2 regions of the Thiomonas intermedia genome follow, and region 2 is predicted to be linked to the other one. Evidence: riboswitches for the same ligand, from Rfam matches in the RefSeq annotation. Region 2 holds a riboswitch; the other holds the start of a gene.

Region 1 (6,726 bases), 620 kb from region 2:
CTCTTTCGGCAGGGTTTCGTCGTGGAATTCCTTGGCTTTCTCCGGGTCGAGGCCGAGGTTGAACTGGTCGTCCCAGCGGAACTCGAAGCGCGCTTTGCTCAAAGCGTTGTCGCGCGCCTGCGCGCCGGGGTGGCCCTTGGCCAGATCGGCCGCGTGGGCGGCGATCTTGTAGGTGACGATGCCGTCGCGCACGTCCTGCTTGTCGGGCAGGCCGAGGTGTTCCTTCGGCGTGACGTAGCAGAGCATCGCCGTGCCGTACCAGCCGATCATCGCCGCGCCGATGGCGCTGGTGATGTGGTCGTAACCCGGTGCGATGTCGGTGGTCAGCGGGCCGAGGGTGTAGAACGGGGCCTCGCCGCACTTCTCCAGCTGCCGGTCCATGTTTTCCTTGATGAGCTGCATGGGCACGTGACCGGGGCCTTCGATCATGGTCTGCACGTCGTGCTTCCACGCGATCTGCGTGAGCTCACCCAGCGTATCGAGTTCGGCGAACTGGGCTTCGTCGTTGGCGTCGGCAATGCTGCCGGGGCGCAGGCCGTCGCCCAGGCTGAAGGCCACGTCGTAGGCCTTCATGATGTCGCAGATGTCCTCGAAGTGTTCGTAGAGAAAGCTCTCGCGGTGATGCGCCAGGCACCACTTGGCCATGATCGAACCACCGCGCGAGACGATGCCGGTGACGCGCTTCGCGCTCATCGGAATGAACGGCAGACGCACCCCGGCGTGGATGGTGAAGTAGTCCACGCCTTGCTCGGCCTGCTCGATGAGGGTGTCGCGGAACAGCGCCCAGGTGAGATCTTCCGCCACGCCGCCGACTTTTTCCAGCGCCTGATAGATCGGCACCGTGCCGATGGGCACCGGCGAGTTGCGCAGAATCCATTCGCGGGTTTCGTGGATGTGTTTGCCGGTGGACAGATCCATCACCGTGTCGGCGCCCCAGCGGATGGCCCAGACCATCTTCTCCACTTCCTCGGCGATGGAACTGGTGACGGCCGAGTTGCCGATATTGGCGTTGATCTTCACCAGGAAGTTGCGGCCGATGATCATCGGTTCGCTTTCCGGGTGGTTGATGTTGTTGGGGATGATGGCGCGGCCGCGCGCCACTTCGTCGCGCACGAACTCGGGCGTGATGCGCGCCGGAATACCCGCGCCGAAGCGCTGGCCCGGGTGCTGCTTGAGCAGCGCGGCATCGGCGAGCGCATCGAGGCGCTGGTTCTCGCGGATGGCGATGAACTCCATCTCGGGCGTGACGATGCCGCGGCGCGCGTAATGCATCTGCGTCACGTTGGCGCCGGCCTTCGCGCGGCGCGGCAGCGGCAGTTGCGGAAAACGCACCGCGTCGAGCGCGGCGTCGGCATTGTGGCGGCGCGTGGTCTCGGAGCTGAAAGCGGCGAGGCGCTCGGTGTCACCGCGCTCGGCAATCCACGCCGCGCGCAGCGGCGCCAGGCCGCGGGCCAGGTCGATGTCGGCCTGCGGGTCGGTGTAGGGGCCGGAGGTGTCGTAGACGGCAAAGGGCGCATTCTTCTCCACCCCGAAGACGGCCGGCGTGTCGGCCAGCGCCACTTCGCGCAGCGGCACGCGAAGATCAGGACGGCTACCCGGCAAATAAATTTTGCGGGAGGCGGCGAAAGGAGTGCGGGTGATGCGCTCGGCCAACGCGGCAGCGTCGACCTTCTGGCGGGACTCGGGCAGTGCAGACATGGCTCCTCCGAAGATGGATGGATGAATGCCTGCCGTAGCACCGGCGCCTGGTTTCCTACGCGGGTTGGAGGTCTCCCCCCTAGCCCGATCAGGTTCAGCGGATTCTGCGTTACGCAGTCTCAGCCGGGAATTGCACCCGGCGCTCCGACAAGCTCGGCGCGCAGTATAGGCGCTGCCTGCATCGCCATGGCCGCTCAGGGGACGCAGCGGCGCTCACACCTGGCGCAGGGCGCGAGCCAGGTTGCTCAGGGCGTCGAGCACGCCCTGCACGCTTTGCGCCGCACGCACGTCGGCCAGCGCGCCCTGCTCGTCGAAGGCCTCGTGCGCCCGGCCCAGGGCGTATTGCTGGGGCACGACCAGCATGGCAAAGGCCATCTGCAGATATTGCCGCAGCGTGTTCATCGCCCGCAGACCGCCCAACGGTCCGGGCGAGGTCGACAGCAGGGCCACCGGCTTGTTGGCCGTGGCCGCCAGCCCGGCCGGATGCTGCTCGGAGGCCGGAATGCGCGAAAGCCAGTCGAAGGCGTTGATCACCAGCGGGGTCGGAAAGCCGTTGTATTCCGGCGTGACCAGCAGCACGGCGTCGCTTTCGAGCAGCGCGGCCTGCAAGGCCAGTGCGCCGACGGGCACGCCATGCGCCGCCTCCAGATCGCCGTCGTAGAGCGGCAGATCCAGCGCGCGCAAATCGAACACGCGGGCCTGCAAACCCTGTTGCCCGGCCGCCCGCGCCGCAAAGGCCGCCAGTCGGCCGCTGAGCGCGCCGGTACGCGCGCTGCCGGGAAGAATGAGAAGTCGCAATGTGTCCATGCTCGTCACCGTTTTGTTGACCGATTGGGCGCGGCCCCTGGAATCCCTCCAGGGCCGCGCGTCGTGCCAGGGCGCTTACGCCGCGATCTGACCGAAACGGCCGCTGTTGAAGTCCTGCATGGCCTGATGGATCTCGGCCTGGGTGTTCATCACGAACGGCCCGTAGCCGACGATGGGCTCGTCGATCGGCTCGCCGCTGAGCAGCAGCACCGTGGCATCGTCCTGCGCCTCAACCAGCACGCCTTCGCCTTCACGGCTGAGCAGCCCGAACTGCGCCGCACGCACCACCGCGTCACCGTTCACCTTCACCGCGCCATGCAGCACCACCAGCGCCAGCGTGCGCCCGGCGGCAATGTCGAAGCGGGTCTGCGCGCCGGCGTTGAGCCGCACGTCCCACACGTCCATCGGCGTGAAGGTCCGCGCCGGACCGCGGTGCCCGTCATAGGCCCCGGCGATGACGCGCACCCGCCCGGCCGATTCGGGCAAGGCCACGTCGGGGATGTCGCGGCTGAGCAGGGTCTGATAGCCCGGCTGCGACAGCTTGTCCCTGGCCGGCAGGTTGACCCAGAGCTGCACCATCTCCAGCGTGCCGCCTCGCTCGGTGAACGCCTGGGAGTGAAACTCGTCATGCAGGATGCCTGCGGCAGCGGTCATCCACTGCACGTCGCCCGGGCCGATGTGGCCACCGGCCCCGGTCGAGTCGCGATGGTCCACCTCGCCCTGATAGACGATGGTCACGGTCTCGAAGCCCCGGTGCGGGTGCTCGCCCACGCCGCGCGGCTGCGTGCCGGGCGCGAACTGCGCAGGGCCGGCGTAGTCGAGCAGCAGAAAGGGACTGAGTTGCACGCCATGGCTGCTGTAGCTGAACAGCGAACGCACGGGAAAGCCGTCGCCAACCCAATGTTGGCGCGGGTTGCTGTAAATGCCTTGAAGCGTTTTCACCCTGTTTCTCCTGGAATCCGGGGCCCTGCCCCGTGATGACGCAAGCATAGGGATGGAACAATGTCTCCGGTAGTCACAAAAATTGCCTTCATCGTTCTATTGGTGGAACAATTGCCCCATGCGTGATTTGAACGATCTGTATTACTTCGTGCAGGTGGTCGAGCAAGGCGGGTTCGCGCCGGCCGGGCGTGCGCTGGGTCTGCCGAAATCGACGCTGAGTCGCCGGATCGCCCGGCTTGAGGCCCAACTCGGGGCCCGGCTGATCCAGCGTTCCACCCGCAGCTTTGCCGTCACCGAACTCGGCCAGACCTATTACACCCATTGCAAGGCCATGCTCGTCGAGGCGGAAGCCGCCGACGAAGCCATCGCGCGCACCCACGCCGAGCCCTGTGGCGCGGTGCGCATGACCTGCCCGGTGGCCCTGCTCGATGCGCAGGTCGGCGCCATGGTGGCGGCCTTCCTGGTGCGCTACCCGCAGGTGCAATTGCAGCTCGACGCCACGAACCGGCGCGTGGACGTGGTGGCCGAAGGTATCGACGTGGCCTTGCGCGTGCGCCCCCCGCCGCTCGACGACAGCGATCTCGTGCTGCGCACCCTCGCCGAGAGGGTGCAGGTGCTGGTGGCCAGTCCGGCCCTGCTGGCCCATACGCAGGTGCCGCAGGCACCCGCCGGCCTGGCCGGTCTGCCCAGCCTGGCACTGGGCAGCCAGCTCGGCGTGACCCAGACTTGGGAATTGCATGGACCGGAAGGGGCACAAGCCGCGATCCGCCATCAGCCGCGGCTGGTGTCGTCGAGCATGCCCGCGCTGCGCGAGGCGGCCGTGGCCGGTGCGGGCATCGTGCAGCTTCCGCTGATGATGGTGCAGGCGCAGCTCGCCCAGGGCCAGCTCAGCCATGTGCTGCCCGGCTGGGCGCCGCGGCCTGAAATCATCCACGCGGTGTTCGCCTCGCGCCGGGGTCTGCTGCCGGCCGTGCGGGCGCTGGTGGACTTTCTGGCCGAGCGCCTGGGCAAGGATCTACCGGCATGAAGGGTTCGATTCGGGCCGACCCCGCATGATCACCCCTGCCCTGCACAAACACCACCGGCAGACCACAATGCCGAGCAGCGTGCCGAACCGGCCTGCTCCCCCTGCTCACACCCTTTCATGAGGAGATCAACGATGGCGAAGATTCTTGTTCTTTACTACAGCACCTGGGGCCATGTGGAAACCATGGCCCAGGCCGTGGCCGAAGGCGCCCGCAGCGTCTCGGGCTGCACCGTGGACATCAAGCGCGTGCCCGAAACCATGCCGGCCGAAACCGTGGCCGCCATCCATGCCAAGACCGATCAGGTGGCCCCCATCGCCCAGCCCGCCGATCTGGCGGACTACGACGCGGTGATCTTCGGCACGCCCACGCGCTTCGGCAATATGTGCGGCCAGATGCGCAACTTCCTCGACCAGACCGGCGCGCTGTGGCAGCAAGGCAAGCTGGTGGGCAAGGTCGGCAGCGTGTTCGCCAGCACCGCCACGCAGCATGGCGGTCAGGAAACCACCATCACCTCCTTCCACACCACGCTGTTCCATCACGGCATGGTGGTCGTGGGCGTGCCCTACGCCTGCGCCGGGCTGACATACATGGACGCCGTCAGCGGCGGCTCGCCCTACGGCGCCACGACGCTGAGCAAAGGCGACGGCAGCCGCCAGCCGAGCGCCAACGAACTCGACATCGCCCGCTATCAGGGCAAGCACGTCGCCGAAATCACCCGCAAGCTGTTCGGCTGATCGACGTGCCCGGTCACACCTCAAGCGCGGCTGAGTGCAGGCCGGGCTGCGCGGCCTGCTGCATCGCACCGTCGATCAGCAGTCCCATTCCCGGCATGCCCCAGGGCAAGCCCGCAGGCGTGCCCTGCGTGCAGCTCCTGGACGATCTGCGCTGCGCCCTGTTCGGCAAGCCGGAACGGCCGAGCGTCTGCAGCGGCCTGCAGCCCGGCGCCGAGATGTGCGGCGACCATCGCGAGCACGCCTTGCGCTGGCTGAGCGCGCTGGAGCGCGACACGGCGCCCTGAGATGGCGCGTGGCGGCAGCCGATCAGGCTGCCAGTGGCGCGGAAATGGCATCCATCTGGCTGAGCACGTCCGGCGTGAGCCTGGGCAGTACGTTCAGCGCGCCCAGGTTCTCCTCCAGTTGCGACAGCCGCGACGCGCCCAGAATCACCGAACTCACCCGCGGGTTGTGCGCCACCCAGGCCAGTGCGAGCTGGGCCACGCTGCAATCGATCTGCTTCGCAAGGGCCTCGAAGCGCTGCACCGCGGCGTTGCGGTCGGCGTCGAGCAGGCCATCGCGCAGAAAGCTCACGCTCTGCATGGCGCCACGGCTGCCTGCGGGCGCGCCGTTCCGGTACTTGCCCGTCAGCAGACCCGAAGCCAGAGGACTCCAGGTGGTGAGTCCAAGGCCGAGGTCGGTGTAGAGGCGGGCGTACTCCTGTTCCACGCGCGAACGATGAAACAGGTGGTACTGCGGCTGCTCCATCACGGGCTTGTGCAGGTGATGCCGCTCGGCGATCTCGTAAGCGGCGCGGATTTCGTCGGCGCTCCACTCGCTGGTGCCCCAATAGAGCGCCTTGCCCTGCTCGATGACGTTGTGCAGCGCCCAGACGGTTTCCTCGATCGGGGTATGCGGATCGGGCCGATGGCAGTAGATCAGGTCGATGAAATCGAGCTTCAGCCGCTGCAGACTGCCGTCCACCGCCTGCATCAGGTATTTGCGGTTGAGGGTGTTGCGGCCGTTGATCCGCGGCTTCTCGGCCGTGCCCGCGTCCAGGCCCCAGAAGAACTTGCTCGAAACCACGTAATCGAGGCGGTGCCACTTGAGCTGGGCCAGCGCCTCGCCCATCAGGCTTTCGCTCTGGCCGTTGGCATAGACCTCGGCGTTGTCGAAGAAGTTGACGCCGGCATCACGCGCGGCAGCCATCATCTCCCGCACGCCGGAGGCATCGACCTGGTTGTGAAACGTCACCCAGGAACCGAGCGAGAACAGACTGACTTGCAGGCCACTGCGGCCGAGATGGCGATAGATCATGGGGGTGTGCATGGGACTCTCCGGTCAATGACAAAGCGCGCCCACCGGGTGCGCAAAAAAGACATCACCGAAAGCCTAGACCCTGATGCAAGACCTTGCAGCCGCGCGCCCGTGTGCGCCGTGGTAGGCGTCAGGCGGCGGGCCGCAGAGCGAACACCGGATGCGGCGCAGACTGGAGTTTGCCCGGCCCCTGCCACACATAGAGCGCCTGGGCCGGCGAA
Region 2 (6,726 bases):
GTCGCCGCGATGGCGTCGCGCAGCGCCACGCTGGTGTGGGTATAGGCCGCGGGATTGATCACGATGTAGCGCGTGCCATCCCCTCGGGCCGCATGCAGACGGTCGATCAGTGCGCCTTCATGATTGCTCTGGAAGGCCCGCACCTCCACGGCCAGCTCCGCAGCCAGAGTCTGCAGGGACTGATTGATGTCTTCCAGCGTGGTCGCACCGTAGATGTGCGGTTCACGTTGGCCCAGAAGGTTGAGGTTCGGTCCATGGAGAACGAGGATGCGTGGCTGGCTCATGGAGAAACGGTCCGATACGAAATCGAGTAGGGGGCGGGGCGGGAGGGCGGTTCAGTGCGCCGTAGGCACGGCTTCTTTCAGTTCGTCCAGAGACGTTCTTCCCAGCCTCTGGAAGACCACATCGCCCTTGCCGTCGAGAACGACCGTAAAGGGTAGTCCGCCTTGCTTGTTGCCCAGGCTGGTGCTGAGAGCGATGCCGTTCATGCCCCCGAGCAGGATGGGGTAACTCACTGGATGCCCCTTCAGAAAGGCTCGCACCGCTGTTGGGTTGTCGAGCGCAATGCCGACCATTTCTATGCCTTTGTCTTTGTTCTGCTTGTAAAACTCGGAAAAATCGGGCATTTCTGCAATGCAGGGCGGGCACCAGCTCGCCCAGAAATTGATCACCAGGGGCTTGCCACGGTATTGCGAAAGATCGATGTCTTTTCCTTGTAGATCGGCAAGTTTGTCGGCATAAAACGATTGAACTGCATTGTTCTCGACCGTAATGGGCACGCTGCGCTCACGTTGAAACCAGGCGTTGCCCACTACAACGGCGATCAGCAGGATGATGGCAGCGGAGATCCAGATATTGACTTTGTTCATGGCCTAGGGCGTAGCGGTCAGACTGTAGGCATTGTGCACGCAAGGCGAACTGGCTCAATGTGGCGGGTTATCGTCGAGGGCTGCAGGCTGCTGCAAGAGTTGCCGAAGCGCAGAGAGCGTGCCTCGGGGTGTGCGGCCCTGCGCATCGGGCAGCAGGGCACCGCGGATGTCCTTGTCCGGGTAAAGGCTGAGATGGGCGAGGAAGCCCTCGCGTTCGTGCGGGGGCCAGGCCAGGGTCAACTGCTCGATGCGTCCGCGGCCGGCATAGTGCGGCGCTTCGCCGACCTGCACGGAAAAGCCGCGGTCGATGCAGTGGATCTCCACCCCCTTGGTGTCGTCGGTGAACAGCAGCACGTGCAGATCGGAGTGCTCGTTGGCCGTGCCATGCCACACGGCCCCCGCCAGATGAGGGTGGTACGCGGCAAATTCCTCCATCAGCGTCAGCGCCGCGCGTCGCAGTTGCAGCAGTTGCGACGGCTGCGTATCGGCATGGAAAAGCGCCAGTTCCTCGCGAACCTGTTGCTCGATTTCGTCGTTGCTTGGCAGCAGATCGTGGGCGGGCCGATGACCCAGAAGCCGCTTGGCGGCCTTGCGTTTGGCCGTGCCGTAGTCCAGACCCTCTTCGACGATCAGGCGGGCGGCGAGCACGGCGAGTTCAGCACGCAGGGAGTCCATCGGCGCATGGTAGCGTCGCGCCGCTGGCACAATGAGCGCCCCTCCTTTTGCAAGAAGCGCTACGCATGGCCGTTCTCTCCGTCTCGGATTTGTCGCTCGCCTTTGGCCATGTGGCCCTGCTCGATCATGCCGCCATGGCCCTGGAGACCGGTGAGCGCGTGGGCCTGATCGGTCGCAACGGGACGGGCAAGTCTTCGCTGTTGCGCATTCTGGCCGGGCTGGAGCCGCCCGACGATGGTCTGGTGCAGGTGCAGCAGGGTCTGCGCCGGGTGTATGTGCCGCAGGAGGCGACGTTTGCCGCCGGGGCCACGGTCTTCGACGTGGTCAGCGAGGGCGTGGCCGAGGCCCGGGCCTTGCGTGACCGCTTCGAGCAACACGCGCCGGACGACGATCTCGATGCCTTGCAGACCCGTATCGAACTGCTGGACGGCTGGAACTGGGAGACGCGGGTCGATCAAACCCTGCAGCGGCTGCAGCTCGACGGCGCCGTCCGCGTGGACAGTCTTTCCGGGGGCATGCAGAAGCGGGTGGCGCTGGCGCAGGCGCTGGTGGCGGCCCCCGACGTGCTGCTGCTCGACGAGCCGACCAATCACCTCGACCTCGACGCCATCGCCTGGCTGGAGGAATTGCTCACCGGGTTTCGCGGCAGCCTGATCCTGATCACGCACGATCGGGCCTTTCTCGACGATGTCGCCACCCGCATCATCGAACTCGATCGCGGCACCTTGCGCAGCTATCCGGGCAATTTCGCGGCCTACGAGGCGCGCAAGGAGCAGGAGCTGGCCGACGAGGCCGTGATGAATGCGCGCGCCGACAAGCTTCTGGCGCAGGAAGAGGTCTGGATCCGCAAGGGCGTGGAGGCGAGGCGCACCCGAAGCGTCAGCCGCATCAACCGGCTGGAGGCGCTGCGCAGCCAGCGCGCGGCCCGGCGTGACTCGCTCGGGCGAGTCAAGCTCGACGTGGACGGCGGGCAGTCCAGCGGCAAGATCGTGGCCGAGTTGCAGCACGTCGACAAGGCCTACGGCGAGCGGGTGATCGTGCGCGATTTCTCCGCCACCCTTCTGCGGGGCGACAAGGTGGGCCTCATCGGCCCCAATGGCGCGGGCAAGACCACCCTGCTCAAACTCATTCTGGGCGAGGTCGCGCCGGACGGCGGCACCGTGCGCCAGGGCACGCGGCTGCAGGTGGCGTATTTCGACCAGATGCGCGCCGTGCTCAACCCCGACGCCACCCTGGCCGACACCATCAGCCCGGGCAGCGAATGGGTGGAGGTGGCCGGGCAGCGTAAGCATGTGATGAGTTATCTGGGCGATTTTCTGTTTTCGCCGGCGCGGGCCAACTCGCCGGTCAAGTCGCTCTCCGGCGGCGAGCGCAATCGACTGTTGCTCGCTCGCCTGTTCGCCCGCCCGGCCAATGTGCTGGTGCTCGACGAGCCGACCAATGATCTCGACATCGACACGCTCGAACTGCTGGAGCAGTTGCTGCAGGATTTTCCCGGCACCGTCTTCCTGGTCAGCCACGACCGGCGTTTTCTCGACAACGTGGTGACCAGCACCCTTGTGTGCGAAGGCACGCCGGACGATCCGGGCCGCTGGCGCGAGTACGAGGGCGGCGTGACCGACTGGCTCACCCAGTCCCAGCGCGCCCGCGCCTTGCAGGCGCAGTTGACCAAGTCGGCGGCCGGCGCCTCGGACAAGCGCGGCGCGGCGCAGACCAAACCCACGCCGACCGAGCCCGCCATCCCCGCGGCACCGGCCAGACGCAAGCTCAGCTACAAGGAGCAGCGCGAACTGCAGGAACTGCCCGGCCGCATCGCCGCGCTGGAGGCCGAGCAGAAATCGCTCTCCGATCAGTTGGCCGACCCGGCCAGCTATACCTCGGCCACCGGGCGTATCAGCGAAATGCAGGAGCGCTACGCCCAGATCGACGAGGAACTGCTCCACGCCCTGGAGCGCTGGGAGGTGCTCGATGGCAAGTGATGAGATCCGCGCGTCTGCGGAAGATGCGCAGCCGCCCCTGCTGCGCGATGTGGATCTGCGGAGCGACCCTCAGGCGGCCAGCTACATCAAGCACGAGACCGTGCAGGTGCAGTTCGCCACGAAGGCGGGTGAACTGAGCAGCCGCGAAGGGCCGAACCGCTACGCCGCGGGCGACGCCATTCTCACCGGCGCCACCGGCGACCGCTGGAGCGTGTCGCGTGCCCGCTTCGAGGCGCGCTACCAGACGCTCGGAGACGCCGCGATGGGGCAGGACGGGCCCTACGTCAACCAGCCCATTCCGGTGCTGGCGCGGCGTATGACGCATCCGTTCCGCATGGCGCGCAGCGCGGGCGGCGACCTGCTGCACGGCAAGTCAGGCGATTGGCTGCTGCAATACGCGCCGGGCGACTACGGCGTGGTCGAGCAGGGGCGGTTTGCGCAGGTCTACCGTCCGGAGCCGAAGGGGCCCCCCTTGGCGTAGGCCTCGCGTTCGAAGCGATTGGCCAGGTAGGCATCGCGCCCGTGCCAGGCCTGCCACAGACTTTCCAGCAGATAGGCCGGGCCGAAGAACGGGCCCCAGCGTTCGTATTGCCGCACATGCACCCGCTCATGCGCTCGCAGCCTTTGCAGGGCGGCGGTGTCCACCGCGAGGATGACATGGCCCAGGGTCAGCGCGACCAGGCGATGGCGATTGGGCAGACGCAGCATCCAGCGTCCCAGCCTTCCGCCGGTGCATTCCAGGGTGTGATCGCGGCGACGCAGACGGGCGCCGAAAGCACAGGCCGGCGCGGCAACAAGAAGCCCCAGCAGCGAATAGGGGGCAGCCCAGAGCAGGCGTGCGGCAAGGTTCAGGGGGCGGGGGCGCATGGGCGAACACAGATCGGGCAGGACAGCATAGCCGTGCTCCGGCGCCGCCGTGAGGCGGCTCGGGGGCGTCATGCTGCCTACAATCCGCAAAGCGCCTCAATCCTGCGGTGCCACGCTAGGGGTGCGGGCTGTGCGTTTGCAGCATCGCTGAGAGAGTCCCTTCGAACCTGATTGAGGTCATCCTCGCGCAGGGAAGCATGGACGGCGGGTGCCCATCGGGCGCCGCGCCTTGCCGGGTTTCTGCGCGAGCACGCAGGAATCCTGTCATGGCAGTTCATACCCCTTCGGCCGACGCGGCCCATGCTTCCCACACCTCCGTGCCCGCCCAGGAGCGGGTTTTCAGCTTTGGCGACTCGCTGGCGCTCTGGTTCAGCCTGGGGGTGGGGCTGCTGGTCATGCAGGTGGGTGCCTATCTGCGTCCGGGGCTGAGTCTGCCGCAGGCGGCGGGGGCGATCGCGTTGGGTTCCTTGCTGGGGGCAGGGCTGCTGGCCTGGGTGGCGGGCATCGGCAGTCGGCACGGCCTGTCGAGTTCGGCCCTGATCGGTCGCACCCTGGGGCAGCGTTTTGCCATGCTGCCCGTGGCGCTCAATGTCGTGCAACTGCTGGGCTGGACGGCGTTCGAACTCGTGGTCATGCGCGACGGTACCCGCACCATCGTCGATCAGGTGTTCGGTGTACGCGGCACCTGGGTGCCCGTGGCGGCCACGCTGGCCTGGGGCGGGTTGCTGCTGGTGCTGGCCAGTGGGCGGATGATCGGTCTGGTGCGGCGTTTCGTCAGCCGCGCAGCCATGCCGCTGATCATCGCCTCCCTGATGTGGCTGACCTACCAGTTCGGGCTGAAGGCCTGGCACCTGGGCTTTGACGCGCTGTGGGCACGTCCGGGCGACGGCTCGATGAGCCTGCTCGCGGCAGTGGATCTCGTCGTGGCGATGCCCGTGTCGTGGCTGCCGCTGGTGGCCGACTACGCCCGCTACGGCCGGCACGCCGGGGCGACGGCGCGCGGCACCTGGATCGGCTATGCCGCGGCGAACATCTGGTGTTACGCGCTGGGCGTGCTGGTCATCAGCGTCTCGCCGGGCGAGATCGACATGCTCAGCACCCTGCTGCTGGCCCAGGGCGGGCTGATTGCGCTCGGTTTTATTCTGGTGGACGAGGTGGACAACGCCTACGGCGACGTGCATTCGGGCGCGGTATCGACCAACTTTCTCCGCGCGAACTGGACCATCCGCCGCACCGGCATGACGCTGGTGGTCCTGGCCACCGCGGCCGCGCTGGCGCTGCCCATGCATGCGCTGGAGCCCTTCCTGCTCACCCTGAGCTCGGTGTTCGTGCCCTTGTTCGGCGTGGTGATCGCGCAGCTCGCGCCGGGCCTGCCGCCCAAGGGCGACTGGCGCTGGGGGCCGATGGCGGTCTGGCTGCTGGGCATCGGGATCTTTCAGTTGGGCACCGTGTGGTGGCCGAATGAGGGTTCGGCCCTGCCCAGCCTGGCCTTTACGCTCGCGGCAGCGGGCGTGCTGCGCTGGCGCGAAGCGCAGCTGCAGAAAAGCTGCTGACAGGGTTTTCTACAGCGGCTGACGCATCGTCGCCCGCGGGGCGTGGCCATGATCGAGCGGGCCGTGGCCATGGCCGAGCTGCATATCAGCTCCGGCCAGCAGCGCGCGGCGCACGAAGTCGCGGCCTTGCGCCACCGCCTCGACCAGCGGTGCGCCCAGCGCCAGATGGCAGGCAATGGCCGACGACAGGCTGCAGCCGGTGCCGTGGGTGTTGCGCGTGGGAATGCGCGGCGCCTCCCATCGCATCTTCTGGCCATCGGGCTGGAGCAGCAGGTCAATGAGCAGATTGCCGGGCAGATGCCCGCCCTTGAGCAGCACTGCGGGAGCCCCCAGCGCCTGCAGCATGTTCGCGGTGTCTTCCAGTCCGTCGATGCCGATGGCGTCCAGCCGGAGCAGCCAGGCCGCTTCGTCGAGGTTGGGCGTAATCAGCGTGGCGAGGGGAAAGAGTTCGTCCACCAGACGGTCCACGGTGGATTCGGTGATCAGTTTGTCGCCGCTGGTGGCGACCATCACCGGGTCGAGCACCACATGGGCGAAGCGGTGGCGGCGGATGGCATCGGCCACCACCCGCACCACGCCCACGTCGTGCAGCATGCCGATCTTCACCGCATCGACCCCGATGTCTTCGACCACCGCGTCGATTTGCTGCGCTAGCAATTCGGGCGGCAGCGCCTGGATGGCCCGCACGCCCAGCGTGTTCTGCGCCGTGATGGCGGTGATGGCCGTCATGCCATAGCAACCCAGCGCCGCCATGGTCTTGAGGTCGGCCTGGATGCCGGCGCC

Evidence for each region. A riboswitch is a leader RNA that binds a small molecule or an ion and turns the genes downstream of it on or off. The one in region 2 is predicted to bind thiamine pyrophosphate.
Region 1: linked by a shared signal. The riboswitch ahead of thiC (phosphomethylpyrimidine synthase ThiC) and the one ahead of BVH73_RS11495 (purine-cytosine permease family protein) in region 2 are both predicted to bind thiamine pyrophosphate.

Annotation. Positions count from the first base shown of each region.
Region 1 is NZ_CP020046.1:3,061,777-3,068,502, reverse strand. It holds gene thiC (phosphomethylpyrimidine synthase ThiC) at 1-1,698, opposite strand, end outside; TPP riboswitch at 1,734-1,855, opposite strand; gene BVH73_RS14320 (NADPH-dependent FMN reductase) at 1,912-2,505, opposite strand; gene BVH73_RS14315 (pirin family protein) at 2,581-3,447, opposite strand; gene BVH73_RS14310 (LysR family transcriptional regulator) at 3,566-4,474, shown strand; gene wrbA (NAD(P)H:quinone oxidoreductase) at 4,607-5,209, shown strand; gene BVH73_RS14300 (YkgJ family cysteine cluster protein) at 5,215-5,493, shown strand; gene BVH73_RS14295 (potassium channel beta subunit family protein) at 5,516-6,505, opposite strand; gene BVH73_RS14290 (FeoC-like transcriptional regulator) at 6,636-6,726, opposite strand, start outside.
Region 2 is NZ_CP020046.1:2,443,093-2,449,818, forward strand. It holds gene aroQ (type II 3-dehydroquinate dehydratase) at 1-284, opposite strand, end outside; gene BVH73_RS11470 (TlpA disulfide reductase family protein) at 336-869, opposite strand; gene BVH73_RS11475 (hypothetical protein) at 924-1,544, opposite strand; gene BVH73_RS11480 (ATP-binding cassette domain-containing protein) at 1,679-3,523, shown strand; gene BVH73_RS11485 (PGDYG domain-containing protein) at 3,513-4,004, shown strand; gene BVH73_RS11490 (signal peptide prediction) at 3,968-4,462, opposite strand; TPP riboswitch at 4,498-4,601, shown strand; gene BVH73_RS11495 (purine-cytosine permease family protein) at 4,657-5,943, shown strand; gene thiD (bifunctional hydroxymethylpyrimidine kinase/phosphomethylpyrimidine kinase) at 5,953-6,726, opposite strand, start outside.